Regions from separate parts of the Peribacillus sp. NPDC097224 genome, predicted to be linked through region 2. Evidence: riboswitches for the same ligand, from Rfam matches in the RefSeq annotation. Region 2 holds a riboswitch; the other holds the start of a gene.
The links. A riboswitch is a leader RNA that binds a small molecule or an ion and turns the genes downstream of it on or off. The one in region 2 is predicted to bind FMN.

Region 1: it holds a riboswitch for FMN, as region 2 does, so the genes downstream of both, ACIQXR_RS01705 (ECF transporter S component) here and ribE (riboflavin synthase) in region 2, are expected to answer to the same signal.

Annotation. Positions count from the first base shown of each region.
Region 1 covers NZ_JBIWDK010000001.1:323,731-333,297, reverse strand. The annotation lists gene ACIQXR_RS01715 (YpbB family protein) at 1-761, opposite strand, end outside; gene ACIQXR_RS01710 (ferredoxin) at 1,048-1,296, shown strand; gene ACIQXR_RS01705 (ECF transporter S component) at 1,431-2,003, opposite strand; FMN riboswitch at 2,174-2,306, opposite strand; gene serA (phosphoglycerate dehydrogenase) at 2,646-4,220, shown strand; gene ACIQXR_RS01695 (hypothetical protein) at 4,311-5,525, opposite strand; gene sigX (RNA polymerase sigma factor SigX) at 5,491-6,072, opposite strand; gene ACIQXR_RS01685 (ATP-binding protein) at 6,247-8,040, opposite strand; gene ACIQXR_RS01680 (response regulator) at 8,037-8,753, opposite strand; gene ccsB (c-type cytochrome biogenesis protein CcsB) at 9,037-9,567, opposite strand, start outside.
Region 2 covers NZ_JBIWDK010000004.1:192,622-202,188, forward strand. The annotation lists gene ACIQXR_RS10415 (methyl-accepting chemotaxis protein) at 191-1,696, shown strand; gene ribH (6,7-dimethyl-8-ribityllumazine synthase) at 1,755-2,225, opposite strand; partial or broken gene ribB (3,4-dihydroxy-2-butanone-4-phosphate synthase) at 2,289-2,891, opposite strand; gene ribE (riboflavin synthase) at 2,910-3,548, opposite strand; FMN riboswitch at 3,697-3,827, opposite strand; gene ACIQXR_RS10435 (GNAT family N-acetyltransferase) at 4,116-4,706, shown strand; gene ACIQXR_RS10440 (tryptophan-rich sensory protein) at 4,931-5,659, shown strand; gene megL (methionine gamma-lyase) at 5,686-6,861, opposite strand; gene ACIQXR_RS10450 (DEAD/DEAH box helicase) at 7,126-8,262, opposite strand; gene ACIQXR_RS10455 (ATP-binding protein) at 8,314-9,567, opposite strand, start outside.

The sequences.
Region 1 (9,567 bases), on a different contig from region 2:
GGATGCCCACCATTTTTCCAATCATGGATTAGAGAAGCCAACAGAGGGTAATCGCGTACTGTTGATATCTCTGCGAGCATTTGATGCAATGAATCGAGAAAAACGTAGTGCACAAACCACTCATCAATTTCTTTCCTTTTTCCAATCTGCTCAAACGTAAGTCCGATTCGATTGACTCCCGTAATTTTCAAAACAAAAATGTCACGGTTCAACTCACTTTGCATCTCTAAGAGGGTGACCAATTCATCAAAAAGATGCTGAGCAAGTAACTCTCGATTTTGTTGGTTGGCATATAAAAAACCCTTTACGAATTCCTGTACTCGTTGATTCTGTTGTATCGGATAAAAAGGCCTTTCATTGTGGACAATATGGGATATAGTTTGGATAAGAAGATTGAGTCTTCTCCAAAAATCCGGGGTGATGTTTTGGTATTTCCACCCATTTAGTGATAAAGGAAGAGGCCACTTTTTGAAATAAGAGGCCAACGCCCCTCCTCCTTGTTCACTAATCAAATACACATCATTTTTTTCCGTTGGTTCGATTAGTTTCAGTTCAAGAAACAATTTTATGTTTTGAGATAACTCCTCCCGGGTAAAACGAGGCATAGTCCCAAATATATTCGTCAGACCAAATAAATGCGCATCCTGAATAGTCTGGGACGATTTTTTACCCTGAAGCATATGATAAATTGCGTAGATGGAACGCTCACCTTGGAACTTTTGTATCGCATATAAAATGATTGCTTGAAGATAATTGTTCATGAAACTCACATCCTTGTTCCATTTATCCAATTATATTGTAACAAAAATCTGCAAATACCGCCTTTTTTTATGTCATATATGCAACGATATTTGTGAATAAACAACTAAATACGTACTCGTTATAAAGAAATTTTCCCAATAATTTGTGTTGACTTTTCATATACTGCCGTATTATCGTTACATTTTCTATTGATAAGTTCGGCATTCGGTCTTACAATAAGAAAGAGATGTTAATCTATAATAAAAAGGTTTTGAGTTGTAAATCAACTTAGGAGGGGTTTTATTCATGGCTAAATTTACTATTGTTGATAAAGAAACATGTATCGCTTGTGGAGCTTGTGGAGCTGCAGCACCAGATATCTATGATTATGATGATGAAGGAATTGCTTTTGTTACGCTAGATGATAACGAAGGAATCGTTGAAATCCCCGATGTTCTTATAGATGACATGATGGATGCATTTGAAGGATGCCCCACAGACTCTATCAAAGTCGCAGACGAATCATTCGAGGGCGACGCTTTAAAATTCGAATAAGTATAAAAGCCATTTTCATTTTGAGAATGGCTTTTTTTATGTATTTTTTAAAACTTCTCCCCATACATTAAAGAGGCAGAAACAACCCAGTTATCATCTGGTTGTTTCTGCCTCTTTTTATATATTAAGCATGTTTATATAACACTTGTTTTATTGATCCATGTTTGGAGTTTAACAAATAATAGCATGAAAACGGAAGTGATGAGCACCCCTTTAATGATGTTAAAAGGGAGTATTGCCGCAGTTACGAATTGTCTTGACTCTGGTGCAGTCATGGCATCCCATCCCATAAAGAAAGTATATGCCGGTAAAAAGACATAATAGTTCAAGACACTCATAATTAGCGCCATGGAAACTGTCCCGGCTAGCAAGGCAAATGTCATTCCTTTTTTCGAACTTATTTTTTTATATACATAATATGTTGGCAGTATGAATAATACCCCCGCTATAAAGTTAGAGATATGTCCAACCGGTACACCCGTATCGCTTCCAGTCATGACCATATCCAATAAGTTTTTCAGGAATTCAACTAAAACTCCTGCAAGCGGTCCGAAAATCAATGCCGCCATCAGTGCTGGGATGTCACTAAAATCAATGTTCAGAAAAGGCGGAAATCCCGGAAATGGAAAATTCAAAAGCATTAGTAGGTAGGAAAGACTTCCTAGCATTGCAAGTGTGACCATCTTTTTAACTTTGTTCGATTTCATAGTTCTCTCTCCTTCTTTTTCTTGATCTACCTTGAAAAAGAGGTTAGGGATCCTTCATGAATGTTGATGTTCAATAAAAAACCCCTTAATTCCGACAGAATTAAAGGGATAAATTAAAGGTTTCATCAAACAAACGTTCAGCACTTGACTGTTTGAACGCATTCAGGAACCTCCATCTTCTCCCATCCAGACTATACTGTCGGCTTTGGAATCTCACCAAATCCTGCCCTAAGGCTCGCGGGCTTAGAAGAATTTTTCTTCATCACCGCCGGTGGGGAGTTACACCCCGCCCCGAAGATAGACCTATAAAATTAATTTACAATTTTCATTATAAATGATTTTTCTTTTTTTGAATAGTATTTTCATCGCAACTATGAATTTACGACAATCAAATATTACACTTTTATTCATTTTAAACAAAATATGTATTTATAATCACGACGTTTTACTCGGTCTAAAATAATTTTTATTTTTAGAAAATTACGGCTCAAACCCTTTACCCTTGCGGTTTTGGACGAGTGAATTTCAAAGTAAATTTAATTAAAGCGCTTACATACAGGTATGCCAAATTGACAGTTTTCCTATTTCAATTGTAAAATTAACTGAAATTTAAGAGAATTTTACCTAGGAAGGTGTTTACACGTGTATCAGATTTTAGTAGCAGATGCCATCAAACCAGAAGGACTCGGACCGCTTACAGAGGCATCCAATATTCTTCTTATTCAGAAGACTGTAGAAGAAGCAGCAAACGAACTTGATCAGATCGATGCAATACTGGTTAGAAGTGCAACAAAAGTTACAGAAGATTTAATGAACCGCATGCCAAAACTAAAGATCATTGCTCGCGCAGGTGTCGGCGTTGATAACATTGACATTCCTGCTGCAACAAAACGAGGAATCGTTGTTGTGAATGCTCCTGACGGAAATACAATTTCAACAGCTGAACATACATTTGCCATGATGGCTTCTTTGATGCGCCATATTCCGCAAGCTTATGCTTCCCTGAAAAATGGAGAATGGAAACGATCTTCTTATACAGGAACGGAACTTCGCGGAAAAACTTTAGGTATTGTTGGTTTCGGACGAATTGGTGGAGAGATTGCCAAACGCGCAAAAGTTTTCGGCATGGAAGTCATAGTTTATGACCCATTCTTAACAGCTGATCGTGCAAAAAAAATGTCCGTAACTTCCCTGACTTTAGATGAATTGCTCCCTAAAGCAGATATAATCACTGTACATACACCTCTAACGGACGAAACTAGAGGGTTAATCAATAAAGAAAAGTTACTAACCTGTAAAAAAGGCGTGTACGTATTAAACTGTGCACGTGGCGGAATCCTTGATGAAGATGATTTATATGAAATGATTGTCGAGGGACATGTAGCTGGAGCCGCATTGGATGTTTTTGTTGAAGAACCACCGCTTGGCCATAAATTACTTGAACTTGATAACGTCATCGCTACTCCTCATTTAGGAGCTTCCACTAAAGAAGCCCAATTGAATGTTGCCGTTCAAGTCGCCCAAGAAGTATTAACCTATTTTGAAGGTAATCCTGTATCAAGTTCAATTAACCTTCCAGCCATTTCTAAAGAGGTGTTTGAAAAGGTTCAGCCATTCTATCAACTAGTCCAACAAATGGGCTCCATTGCCTCACAATGCATGAAAGAAGGCATTCAGGAGATTTCCGTAACTTATGCAGGTGAGTCATTGGACTTCGACACCGCTATTCTAACAAAAAGCCTAATAGCAGGCTTCTTCAAATCAAGAGTAGATGCTTCAGTTAATGAAGTGAATGCGCTATTGGTTGCTAAAGAGCGTGGCATTACCATTGGCGAAAAGGTTTCTACTGACTCTCTAGGTTATTCTAACCTGATCAGTCTAAAAGTAAAAGGCGACACTCGCGAATTAACCATTAGTGGTACTCATATCGAGAACTATGGTTCCCGGATTGTCAATCTGAATGGTTTCAAAATTGATTTCCATCCAGAAGCTAATTTACTTTATATCCAACACACTGATAAACCTGGAGTAATCGGTAACGTCGGTAAAATTCTTGGTGATCATGCCGTAAATATCGCGACTATGCAAGTTGGTCGTAAAGAAGCTGGCGGGGAAGCTATCATGGTATTGAGTTTCGATAAACCATTAGAAGATAATATGAAGCAATTCTTAGAGGAAACACAAGAAATTACTTTCATGGCCCGAATAGCTTTATAATTTCCACTTAAGGATGCCCCACTAGCGGGCATCCTTTTTTTGTTGAACGACCCTCATCTGCCTCTCACATCGCAAGCATGCACTTGACCTTTAATTAACTAAGTTAGGAGCAACGGGTACTGTAATCTCTTCCGATAAATTCAGAGAACCTACCATTTCTACAGGGGAGTTTACAAACTTCACCTTTGCATAGCCAAAGTCTTTAGCTGTAAATAGAATGACTTCCAAACCTTGAAGCGACTCTGAATCATTCTTCAAGCGGCCTTCTTGTGCCAGTTCTACAGTTACTAAACCCCCATCATATGTTAGGTTCTCCCACTTCAAACTCTCCGGTAGAGCAGAAGAAATCCCTTCTATGCCAGGTTCCTCCTTTGCCGCTTGTAGGGCCTCTTCCATGTTCTGATAATCGATATTGCTAGGCACAAGGAAACTTGAAGATGATTTATCCGTGTGATAAAGAAAGAATGTGCGATTCTTGTGCTGGGGAATTTCTTCTTCTATTACTGTTCCGGCATGAGCAAAACTGGCACCAGATTTTCCGTCCGTTGTAAATGTCACTTTATCAATATTTAGATAGGATAAGGTTTCTTCCATGGTTCTAAGAAACACGATATCCTCATCCAGCAGATTACTGCCTGCCCGTAATTCGATATTTGCTGTGTTGTTGGTGGGAACATGGGATACCTTAATATCTAGAGGGAAATAATCGGACAGGCCATATTTTTTCTCATTAATGGTCGACATCTTTTTTACCACCTGATCCAAGGCTTCCGTTTCTTCGATAGTATCGACTACAAAAGATAGAGGTACGATAAAATTCTGTTGGTGATCAGGCACGCCTAGAGTTATTGTCGACTTCCCCTGCAAATCTTCTGAGTAAATCGCACGAATGGGTGTTTTTTCTTTTTCCACTTGTTGAGATTTACTTTTCAATTCATTTTTTTCTATTGGTTCGCCCTCAATATCTTCCTTTACATCCTGCTTTTCATTTGATTCAATATCATGCTTTTCTTGCTTATCCAAAATGATCTTACTTTCAGAAATGGCCAATTTTCCATTGCCGTGGCTATTAACCTCCTGCTCTTGAGATTCATCTTTTCCAATCATCAGTGAAGATCCAATGATCATCATTAAGAATAAGGAGGCAATGCCCACAATACGAGGAATCCAAAGTTTTTTACGGTTTCTTCTTTGCTTACCTTCTATCCTCGAAAACACTTCTTTCTTCGAGCGTTTATCTTTTACCTCCGGAAGTTGGCGAAGCAAGTCCTCAATTTCTCTTTCTTTCCAACGGGATTTCTTCAAAGGAATTCCTCCCCTCTTCTGATGAATCATCCATCATTTTTTTAATCGCTTTTAAAGCGCGGTGTTGCGTTGTTTTTACCTTACTTTCACTCCAATTCAGTACATCCGCGGTTTCTGAAATGGACATGCCTTGTATGTACCGTAAAATAATGACTGCTTTTTGATTAACAGTACATCGATTCAAGCAACGATATATCTCTCTGACATTATCATTCATAATGGCCACTTCTTCGGGAATCGGCTGATTATCTTTAATCATCTGACCATCCCAATCAATAGTGGGAATGATTTTATTCTTCCATCCTTTTTGTTTCCGAAAATAATCAATGGTCACATTTCTCGCAATGGAATACATCCAGGTTTTTTCACTACTATTGCCTTCAAAACGATTATAGGCCTTCATTATCCTGATATAAACTTCTTGAACCAGGTCCTCTGCCGTTTCACGGTCTTTGGTCATATAATAAATGAATTGATAAATTTCCTGGTGATATTTTTCATAAAGATCGTGGAAAATGGAATCCATTATTTCTCCACATCCGTTCATAATTATAGTCGATATTTTCATATGAAAGTTACATACTTATTTTATACTAATTACCCAATTCACTCCATATACTGCCCGCAAATAAAATATGGGCAAAGGCAATTAGGAGAATCCAATTGCCTTTGCCCACTCTGTTTCTCATGTATCAAGATTATTTGCCAAGCAATCTGACATTTATTCAGTATTTTCCAATATTCGAGGTAGAATAAAGCTGAATGTTGTTCCCTTTTCTGGTAAACTGTTCACCGAAATATATCCATCATGTGCATCAATGATATTTTTAACAATGGCCAGACCTAGGCCCGTACCAGACCGTCCACGGGTACGTGCTTTATCCGCTTTATAAAATCTCTCGAATACGAATGGTAAGTCTTCTTCCGGAATACCTGAACCAGAGTCCTTCACATCTATAATCAAGCCTCTGCGATCACTCATTTTTTGAATGACATCGATTTTTCCGCCTGCAGGAGTATGACGGATTGCATTATCAATTAAATTCGTCAATACCTGCTCAATTCTATCAGGGTCAAAATTCCAGTTGATCCCATCGTCTTGAAGATGCGTCGTAATCGTGATCCCTTTATCTCTAGCCAGTCCATAGAACTTACTTGTAATCCTCTTTAAATAGGGGGAGACGGAAACCAGGTCATAAGTAAGGTTCATTTTCCCTGATTCCAATCTGGCTAGATCCAATAAATCATTAACTAAACGTCCCATCCTCAACGATTCATCATAAATGATCTGAGCCATTTCCATTTTTTCAGCTTCACTGCCTGCTATATCATCTACAATGGCTTCACTATACCCTTGTAGCATCGATATCGGGGTCCTTAACTCATGGGACACATTGGCAATGAAGTCCGTCCTTAGTTTATCCATGCGACGTTCATCACTCATATCACGGATGATGGCGACAGCACCGCGGATATTATCTGCAGTTGAATATAAAGGACTGACAATCAGTCCCCAATTTCTACCCTGTAAAGTAATTTCTCCAACTTGTTCCTTATCATAGGACTCTGATTCGTCAAATAGATTCATGAGTACTGATGGTACATTCATATTGTCTTCCCGATTGTATCCTTTTTCAAAGTACCATGCTTGCAAGAACCGGTCAGCTGGAGGATTCGTCTCAAGGATAGTACCATCTTTATTAAAGGTAATAACCCCGTCTGCCATACTGCTGAGAATGCTTGCAAGGTGTTCCTTTTCTTGACTGAGGGCATTCATGTTGAATTTCAGCTGTTTTCTCATCTGATTAAATGCAATGGCCAACTCACCTATTTCATCCTGGGTGAGGATGGGAACCTTGGTATCAAATTTACCACGAGCTATGGCCAAGGCAGCTTCCCTCATTTTTACTAGTGGAGCATTGATTCTCGTAGATAAAAAGAAAGCGAAAATCGTTGTCAATATTATAGCGATCCCTGCAGCTAAGAGGATGAACTGCGTTGTAGATTTCGTTGTTTCTTCCATCGATTCCAATGACTGAATCAAGAAAACCTCATCCTGCTGACCATTTAATTCAAGAGGAACCCCCACTACAATTGCTGACAATGTATCTTCATCTGTCCCCTCAGTCGAAAGCATCATCTCTTTTTTTACAGTTTTTCTCTCTGTAAATACCTTTAATAATTCGGGATCATCTTTAATGAATTCAGGCGTTATCTTAAACCCATTCTCATCAACAGATGAAAAGACCATTTTATTGTCATTCAAGATGATTACTTTCGTTTCATCACCTATCAATTCAGAAGCTATTTGGAGAACTTCGTCTCCAGTGCCCCCATGTTCATTCGTGACCGTAATGATTTGCTGTGCCATTTTGGTTAAATCATTTTCGACATTCTCTATCTGAAAATTATCAAAGAATTCAACCAGAAGTACAGTCAAAACGATCAGAACAAAGGATACCAGCAAAAGAATCGTTGCCCAAAGCTTACCAACAACACTGCCCCATAGCATCAGTCGTTAATAACTTCGAACTTGTAACCCACGCCCCAAACAGTGACAATCATTTTGGCAGCATTTTCGGATATACGGTTTAACTTTTCACGCAAGCGTTTGACATGCGTGTCCACAGTTCGAAGGTCTCCAAAGAATTCATAATGCCACACTTCTTTTAGCAACTGCTCACGATCAAAAACTTTATCGGGGGATTTCGCCAAGAAATATAATAATTCATATTCTTTTGGCGTGAGAGATACTTCCTTGCCATCCGCGAGCACACGATGGGCATCATTATCAATCGTTAGGTGGGAAAATACGATTACATCTTTTGCTGATGCTTCGGTTTGCATGTAATTTGCATTGGAAGAACGGCGCAATAACGCCTTGACCCTTAATACAACCTCACGTGGACTGAAGGGTTTGACAATATAATCATCTGTCCCCACTTCGAATCCTTGGACTCTATTCACTTCTTCACCTTTAGCGGTAAGCATGATGATAGGTGTCGTTTTTTTCTCTCTCAACTCCCGACAGACTTCAATACCATCTTTACCAGGCATCATAATATCCAATAAGATTAAATCATAATCATTTTCTAGAGCTTTCACTAAAGCCTCATCACCATTTTCAGCTTCATCAATTATGTATTCTTCTCTTTCTAAATACATTTTTAGCAAGCGGCGGATTCTTTCTTCATCATCCACCACAAGAATTTTAATAGCATTATACATTTCGTAACCAGCCTCCTATCATTTATTTTACAAAATGAAAGCTTTAATGCCTAATATTATTTCTTAACAAATCCCGATAAACAGCCAATTCTATAGGCTCTTCCTTAACTTTTCACTATATTGTCACAATAATTACCACAAGTTATCTAAAAGCCCTCTAGGATTTATTTCCCTAGCAATAACGCTTTAATCATAAAAAAGGGATCGTTTGGTAGGAATATCGATAAAATTAACGACATTACTATCAAAAGACCCCCTTCATCTAATGATAAGGTTCCCTTAATTAGGCATATGAATGCAAACCAGCGATAACCAAATTCACAAATATCAAATTGAATATCATGATGGCAAAACCAATGACCGCAAGCCAGGCTGATTTTTCTCCCTGCCATCCCTTAGACATACGCAGATGTAAAAAGGCTGCATAAAACAACCAGGTGATAAGGGCCCATACTTCCTTCGGGTCCCATCCCCAGAATCGTGTCCAAGCAATCTGGGCCCAAATCATGGCAAAAATAAGTGCCCCGAGTGTGAAGACTGGAAATCCAATTAAAACGGAACGGTAACTGATTTCATCCAGCAAGTTCAAATTAACATTTTTAACAAGCGGTTTTATTAGAGCAGCGACTCTTTTCCGAGAAATCAACCTTATCAAGCCATACAGGACCAGTCCTGCACCAATCGACCATATGACTGTGTTCAATTTTTTCGCATTGATTATTGCAGGCATCTCCACCAATGGTTGGAATTGTCCCTTTTCAAGCATAACCCCTTCATGAGGACCAACCAATGCAGGAAGTGTATATTCCTGTTT
Region 2 (9,567 bases):
TCCCTAAGAAATGATTTTCAATTGCAATCTTTACAATTGTAGCATAATCACATCCGACTATTTTAACACGGTTCCACCCAAAACCGCTTTGAACGTAAAAAAAAATCGACCACCTTCAATTTTTTTCTTTATTTTGTAATATTTACATCGTAATATAGATGAGTTACTAAATAGAAATCGAGGTATGACAATGTATCAGTTCAGATCAGATCGTGCATCAAGAGAAATAATAAATAACTCAAGACACTCGGCCATCATCATCTATACACTATTCACGATTGCTGCCGGCCTCCTATTTTCATTCACAGTCGGCATACCGACTCTAAACATTGGAATCATTGCCCTTTTTAGCATCATCCCCGCCGTTGTGGCCTCCATTTTGATCAAGCAAAAAAAATGGACACTCGGGGTGCCCTATCTTATCGGCATCACGATCAACCTTTTATTCGCTTCGATCATCATCCAGTCCAGTAGCCCTTTGTCATTGGTCCTGTTATATCTAGGGCTTCTTTTTGCGTCCATTTATTACGATTATTATCATGTCATCTTGTCGATCGTCCTATATTCAGGGTTCCTGATTTACCTGATTTTATGGTCAGAACCTTTTTCCATGGTTTTATCTGAAAAGGGCGTCACTGTACTTGGTATCATTCTTTTATTTATTTTAACTGCCATTTTATCCGTCTTTTTCAGTTTAATCGGTAGTGCTTCGATTAATGTCGCTTTGGTCGAGCTTGCTAAGAGCCGACAAACGGAAATCAAGACCAAGGATATGCTTGACGAAATCACCAAATCCGTTCATGGATTGACCGACTTTTACAATGAGCTGCAAGCCAATGTCCAAGTCACTGGAAATATCTCCAAGGAAATCACGAATGCCTTTATAGAAGTCACAAGGAATATTGAATCCCAGGCATTAAGCGCCAATGAAGTGAAAGATTCCATCGATTCATTCGATGTAGAAGTTCAACAGGCCACCCTTGCATCCGATAAAATGAAAGTCCATACGGTAGAAAATGAATCAAGCACCAAAGATGGACGTCAGGCGATGATCATCCTTGCCCAAGATATTATATCCGTGGGGGAAAAGGCTAAACAGACCGCCTTCTTAATGGAAGAATTGAATCAACAAAATAAGCAGATCCAAACGATTCTGGCAACAATCGAAGACATCTCGGACCAAACGAACTTAATTTCCTTGAATGCCTCCATCGAGGCGGCACGAGCGGGGGAACATGGGAAGAGCTTTGCCGTGGTTGCGGATGAGATCAGGAAGCTTGCTATAAACAGCCGACAGGCGACCAATCAAATCCAGCAAATCTTACATCATATCTCCATCAAGTCTAATGAGGTGACAGATGGCGTGAATCAGAGCTTGGATGTTGCAGGCATGATAAAGAAAAACTCCGAAGATGTCGAACACGTTTTCAAAGAGATGGAAGGAAACACGCTCCAAGTCATGGAACAATCGATCAAACTTCAAACCATGCTTCAAGCTTTGACGCAAAACTCGAGTACGGCAACGAATGAAGTGACCAATATTGCCAGCATCGTACAGGAAAATGCCGCTTCCCTGGAGGAAGTCGCCGCGAGCGTGGTCGATCAGAATACCCTCATTACCCAAATGGAAAGTAACTTCTCCAGTTTTGAAGACCTTTTAAGAAGCCTGGAAAAGCTGACAGTCAGCGAGAAGTAATTTGTTTGTTCAAGAAGAAAGCCGCGGATGGTTGCCCTTCCGCGGCTTTCTATCTAATTTATTGTTCAATCAGTTTTCCAAGGTTCGCCATTTCTATGGCACTGACCGCTGCTTCATATCCTTTATTTCCCGATTTCGTGCCGGCCCGTTCAATGGCCTGCTCGATATTTTCCGTCGTCAATAATCCGAAGATGACCGGAACGCCGGTATCCAAAGCAACGGAGGCCATTCCTTTCGCTGCTTCATTGCAGACATAATCATAATGCGAAGTAGAACCTCTGATGACCGTCCCTAATCCAATCACTGCGTCGTATTTCCCCGTGTTCACAAGTTTCTTGGCAATGAGCGGCAATTCAAATGCTCCTGGCACCCAAGCGATGTCCACGTCATCCTCGTCAACACCGTGGCGTTTCAGACCATCCAATGCTCCGCCCAATAGCTTGCTTGTAATGAACTCATTGAACCTTCCAACCACGATTCCCACTTTCAGTCCCGATCCGATTAATTGTGCTTCGATAATTTTCCCCATGTCTATTTCCTCCTCATTTTAAAAACATCATGCATTTTGAATGTATACCTGTTCTTGCGATGATTCCTTTTGCTTACGGTATTGTACCAAGTCCGCAATCGTAATGAATTTCAGGTTGAATTTATCCGCAATTAGTTCCAAGTCGGATACACGTGCCATGCTTCCATCTTCATTCATGATTTCACAAATGACACCTGCTGGAGCAGCCCCACATAACTTGGCCAAGTCGACGGAGGCTTCCGTATGTCCCGTGCGGCTTAACACGCCCCCTGCCTTGGCTATCAACGGAAAAGTGTGCCCCGGGCGTTGAAAGTCCTCGGCAACCGAATCTTCCTTCAAAAGCTCAAGGATGGTAATGGACCGCTCGAACGCACTGATTCCGGTAGACGTGCTTTTATGATCGATACTTACGGTGAAGGCCGTCCCATGATGATCGGTGTTATCATTGACCATCGGATGCAAGTTCAGCTTTTTCGCCAACTGTTCGGTAATCGTCGTACAAATCAACCCACGGCCATGCGTCGCCATAAAGTTAATGGCTTCGGGTGTCGCCTTTTCTGCAAGCACCACGAAATCCCCTTCATTTTCGCGGTCTTCATCATCGGAAATGATGATTACTTTCCCAGCTTTCAAATCTTCAATCGCTTCTTCAATGGTATGGAACATCCTGTACACCTCCATTTATTAGAATCCATGCTTAGACAAGAATGCTAAATCCAGTCCTGGTTTTGATTCGCTGTTTTTCATTTGATGTATGATATATTTCCCTAACATGTCGTTTTCAATGTTTACGATATCGCCTGCCGCCTTCCTGCCCAAAATGGTATCCTGATGGGTCAAGGGAATGAGTGATACAGTCAGCAAATTTCCCTCGATGCCGAATATCGTCAAGCTTGTCCCATCGATGGCAACAGATCCTTTTGGCATACAGTATGTACTGAGCCCTTCTTCCAGCTGAATCACATAATAGACGGCATTTTCTTTTCGTTCTTTTTTCATGATGGTGCCCGTTCCATCAATATGACCTGAAACGAAATGGCCGCCGAAACGTCCATTAGCACTCATCGCACGTTCAAGATTCACTTCTGAACCTGGTTTCAATGTCCGGATCGATGAAGCTTTCACCGTTTCCGGCATCACATCGACCGTAAATAAAGTCTGTGTGAAGGAAGTCACCGTCAAACAGACCCCGTTAACGGAAATGCTGTCTCCAAGATGAACATCTTCCAGTACTTTCTTAGAGGAAATGGCCAGTTCCATGCTGCTTCTTCCCTTTTTCATGGAATGAACCGTGCCGATCTCCTCAATGATTCCGGTAAACATAGTTTCTCCCCCTTTTATACACATATAAAAAACCCCTTAGGATTGCCTAAGGAGTTAGCAGGAGAAATGAGTGAAAAAAATGGTATACCTAATAAACCCATCATTTCATATTCTGAAAAAATAGGCGTACGTATACACTTGGATTTCACACGTCCTTCTCCCATCCAGACTGTACTGTCGGCTTTGGATTCTCACCAAATCCTGCCTTTATCAGGCTCGCGGGCTTAGAATTGCTTCATCACCGCCGGTTGGGATTTTCACCCGACCCCGAAGGACTAACTATTTTTTTGAATCTTCTATTATTTTAACACTCTAAAGTACGGATGTAAAACATCTATCCTAAAATGAATCGATAGTTGCAAGCAAATCCTATAAGAAAAGGGAGGAATCCATCCTATGTAAGCGACTATAGCCGTGGTGCTTACATATCAATAGATCCCTGCCATCATACGAATCTCGTATACACGATCCAAGAGAGATGCTAGAATTTTATTCCATTATTTTCTTATTAAATGTACTGAATTATGCTATAATAATTGGAAAATCAAGAATAAATGGGGAATTCAAATGGGAAAGACAAACCTTTTAATGGTTCAGCACAATCATATCGAAAGTGAGCGTATCATCTTACGTCCGGTTTCGCTTGATGATGCTGAGGATATGTATGAATATACATCTGATGAAGAAACGACACGTTACCTTTACGACAAACATAAAGATTTGGACCAGACTAAGAACTTCATAGCGAACTATTTCTTGGAAGAGCCTATCGGCAAATATGCACTCGTGTTAAAGGAAGACAACAAAATGATTGGGGCTATCGAATTCAGAGTGCATGAATCGAACAAATGTGGAGAACTGGGTTATACTTTAAACCGGAATTTCTGGGGTAAAGGCTATATGACCGAAGCGGGAAAATCAATACTGGAATTAGCCTTCAATGTTTTGGATTTGGAGCGAGTATTTGCTGAATGTGATGTGATAAATGCCGCATCCGGGAAAGTATTGGATCGCTTAGGCATGAAGTGTGAAGGGATTCACCGTAAAAGCCACATGACGAAGGGTACATTATTAGACAGCGCCTATTATTCCATATTAAAAGAAGAATATGTAACCCCCGAAAAAAAGGATGAAACGGTTGTTAACGCTAAATCCTAATTTCATTAATTAATTAAACACCTTTAAAGGACCTTGCTGCAATAAAAGTAGCAAGGTCCTTATTTTTTAGACGTGTTGTACCTTTATCCCTTTACAGACAATTGAATACCATCTTTTCTCCACTAAGTAAGAATCCTTCCTTCCGATGTGCTAAAAAAGGTTATCTCTCCAATTTAAAAGGAATAAGATAATATGTCCCAATCTCATTCAAAGGAGGAAGACACATGCTAATTGTTCTTATCAACCTTGTTGCCTATCTGTTCGTCATCACGATGAACTTCCTGGCTAATTACCTTCCCTTCAACGGCCAAACCTCAGGGGAAGTTTCCGGGAAACTGGACGTTCTTTTTACCCCAGCCGGCTATGTATTCTCGATATGGGGATTGATTTATTTTCTTCTTGCCATCTGGGTAGCCAGACAGTTTATGGGGAAACATAAAACAAGTCCCGCATATATGGTCTCTTTCCCATGGTTCGCCTTAAGCTGTATATTTAACGGAGCCTGGCTATTAGCTTGGCATTACGAATTCTTCCTGTTATCCGTCATCATCATCATTACACTTTTATTGACCTTGATTGTCATTTACACAAACATTATAAAAGTGAGGCATGCCTTTCTCGACTTGATGCCCTTTTCCGTCTATCTAGGATGGGTGAGCGTCGCGACCATTGCTAACATTTCCTACTATCTGACCTATATCGGCTGGAATGGTTTCGGGATTTCCGATGTAGCATGGACGATCGCCCTCTTACTCGTAGCCACGGCTCTGGCATTCATCTTTGCCATCAAAAACAAGGACTGGTGCTACCCACTCGTCTTCGTCTGGGCCATCATCGGAATCGGCGTAAGGAACAGCACGCCCCATCCGACAATCACCACCACATCCTATATCCTGGCCACCCTCATCCTCATCCTATCCATAACCGTCCTGATCAGGAACCTCAGGAAATAATTCAGGAAATAAAAGGGGTCAGACCCCTAAAACGCCTGTTCAAGGTCAGACCAGATGTCATGCCAGGATTCTAGGCCGACGGAGAGCCGTATGAGTTGGTCGGTGATGCCCATCTGCGTTCTTGATTCTTTTGGGATGGACGAGTGTGTCATCGTAGCGGGATGCTGGATCAAGGATTCAGCGTCTCCTAGGCTGACCGCGATTTTTATAAGCTTCAAGTTATTGAGGAATCGTTGGGCATCCTGTTTTGTCCCCTCCAGTTCAAAGGAAATCATGCCTCCACCGGATTTCATCTGTTTTTCCATGATCCGATAATCCCCTGATTCTGCGTCGCCTGGATAATAGACGGCCTTAACCCGTTGATGCTGTTTCAGCATGCGAAAGATCTCCGTTGCATTAGAAGCGTGACGATCCATCCTGACTGGCAACGTCTTCAATCCCCGCAACAGCAACCATGCATCAAATGGCGAAATAATCCCTCCGATATCCTTCTGTGTTGTCATGGCCACCTGATTGATAAACTCCTTCTTTCCGACAATCAGACCCGCCACAACGTCCCCATGTCCACAAAGATACTTCGTAGCACTATGAAGGACGACATCACATCCAAATTCCAGTGGCTTCTGTAAATATGGAGTGGAAAACGTATTATCGACCACAACAGGCACATTATTCTCCTTGGCGACTTTCATGACCAATGCTAAATCGATCATTTTCATCGTCGGATTAATCGGCGTCTCAACATAGATGCAGGTCGTATTCGGACGGATCATGCTCCTTAGCTGGTCCTCCGTTTCCATATCGCAAAAATCGTGGGTGATCCGGTATTTTTCCTCCATCAGTTGAAGAAGGCCGAAAGTACATCCATACAACCCTTTTGAACAAACGATATGGTCATCGGCTTTGGTCAAAGCAAAAAGGACCGCAGACACGGCAGCCATCCCTGAACTAAACGCAAGTCCCGCTTCCCCGCCTTCCAAGGCCGCAATCTTCTCTTCCAGCACCCGAACCGTCGGATTTCCCAGCCTCGAGTAAATATATCCATCTTCTAAACCAGCAAACCGGTTTTCCCCTTGTTCGGCCGTATCGAACGTAAATGTCGAGGTTTGAAACAAAGGTGTGGTCAAGCTTCCTAAATGCTCCTTCGAATCATATCCTTCATGAATCACAGCTGTTTCAATATGCTTATATTTCTCTCCCATTCTAACTCCCCCTATCCAAATAGCTATATCTATCATATGTTAAAAAAACATATTTTGGAAGCGTTTTCAATGTAAGTCGCCTGGGCATTCGTACAGGATCAGTCCTGTTGCCCTTGTTAATCATCCACAAAGCTTGTGAAGCGGCCAGTTTTCCTTTAAAAAGCTTGCAATCTATCAAATAGGAACGTCAAATGAGGATAGCCGGATTACGCTACAGAACATAAAAAAAGAGACAGCCTTCATGGCCATCTCCATTCTTCAAGCCTATTCTTCTTCTACGATATTCCCACCATAGAAAGTGACTTTCGTTAAGGGGATTTCAAGTTCGCGAGCCATTTTCTTCAACTCACGCTCTTCTCTTTCCGTCACGATCGAGATGACCGTGCCATCCGCTCCGGCACGTCCCGTTCTACCAGACCGATGAATATATTGGTCAATGTTTTCAGCCATATCAATATGAACGACGGCTGTCAGTCCTTTAATATCAAGTCCACGGGCCGCCACATCGGTTGCAATCAACATCGGTGACTTTCCAGAACGAAGCTTACGCAACGCTTTTTCACGATCGACTTTATTCGACTCCCCGTGAAGTACGCCCATTTCGATGCCTTTAAACTTAAGCTTCTCATGTAACACGCTAAGCTCGGCAATATCGTTCAAAAAGGCCAATGCCTTCACATCTTTCAATCTTGTGATTTTCTCCAAGATTTTGGACTTTTCGCGTCTTTCGACTACAAAATAAAGATGATCGACCTTCGAATCCATTTTTTCACTTTTATCAACCTTGATCAATTCTGGTTCATTCATGAATCCTCGGGCCACTTTTTCCGTTTCTTCGGGAAGGGTCGCCGAGAACACCATGATTTGGCGGTCCTTAAGCGTCGTTTTGATAATATTGTTGATTGTTTGCATATGCTCGGGAATGATCAATTGATCTCCTTCATCGAGTACGATCGTTTTCACTTCATGCATCTTCAACTTCTTTTGGGCAATCAATTCATAGACACGGCCTGGTGTTCCCGCAATCACTTGTGGATGCTTCTTCAGTTTGTCCAACTGACGCTTCACATTGGCACCACCAATGAAGGCTGCTCCAGAAATACCGCTACCTTCCGACCAAATCCGAATCTCTTCATTGATCTGCATCACCAATTCCCGTGATGAAGCCAAGATTAAAGCTTGGGGGGATTTTTTTTCAGGATCTATTTTTTCAAGCAATGGCAGTAAATAAGCAAGTGTCTTTCCCGTCCCCGTTGGAGATTCGGCCATGACGTCTTTTCCTTGTGCAATGACAGGAATCGTTTTCGTTTGTACCGGCGTAAGTTGTGCAAAGCCTGACTTTTTCCAGACTTCCTGGATAAATGGCTTTCTATCGTTCAGTAATACAGGTAATTCGCTCATATCGTTCTCCTTTAATAAAAAAACTTTTCATATCCTTTATAGTACCATTTGTTATAGGGTAGTAGCCAACGGAATCCGAATTGTCACCGTCGTCCCTTTATGTTTCTCACTTTCAAATCGCATCTCACCATTCAATCGATGGACAATTTTCTGACAGATGGTAAGCCCGATTCCCGTTCCCTTTTCTTTTATCGAATAAAACGGTTCACCAATTCGCTCCAACCGCTCCGGCTCCATCCCGATCCCATTATCACTGACCATGACTATAGCATGATCATCGATGATTTGCAGGGATATGTCAATTTTTCCATTCTCACCAACAGCCTCGATGCCATTCTTGATGAGATTGATGAATAGCTGTTTAAGCTCGATCGAATCGGCCATGACTAAAACGGGGTCTGCCCCTTTCACTTCAATGGCCATCTCAATATTGTTCAGGTTCGATTCAGCTTTCATGAGTGTATACACTTGATGCAGGCAGTCCCCAAGGTCCAGCTTACGGAAGGTGACATCCTGTTTCTTGCCAAGGACGAGCAACTCGCTCGAAATGATATTGATGCGTTCAATTTCCTTTAACATGATGTCAGTATGCAACGGGTCGACTTCCTTGGTCATATCCATTAATTGCACGAACCCTTTTAATGATGTTAACGGATTTCTTATTTCATGTGCCACTGCTGCCGAGAGATGCCCGATGACGGAGAGCTTTTCAGACATGACCATCAATTCCTCTTCACGCCGGACCTTGGTAATGTCCCGGACGATGGCATAGATTCCAAGTAACTCCTTGTGGACAATGATGGGCAAAAAGGTGACACGCATGATTCGCTTTTCGTCATCCATCCTCTGGATATTCGTTTCGAAGTGTACAGCTTCTCCCTCCAAAGACTTGATAAAATAATCAGATGCTTTTTCATTTTCGATCAAATCGATGAAGTATCCCGCTTGTTTTGCTTTTAATGCCTCACCTCGGACCCCGAGGAACTTTTCGGCTTTTGGATTAACCGACATGATCCTGCCTTCAAGATCCAATTGTAGAACACTATCTGGATTGTGCTTAAACAAGGATTGATACTGCTCATCCTTCAAGTTGAATTCCTGTTGGGACCGCAACATTTTCCCTGTCCAATACCGGATGATGACATAGAGAATGATCCCGGTTATGAATATATAGATCCACCCCTTCGAATGCTGGAACATCGCATAGGTGTGAACATTCTCTTTTGCGCGGGACATCGAGATGTAATCGGTAACAAAAATCCATAAGGCCCCAATGATCATATATATAATAGCTACTTTACCTGC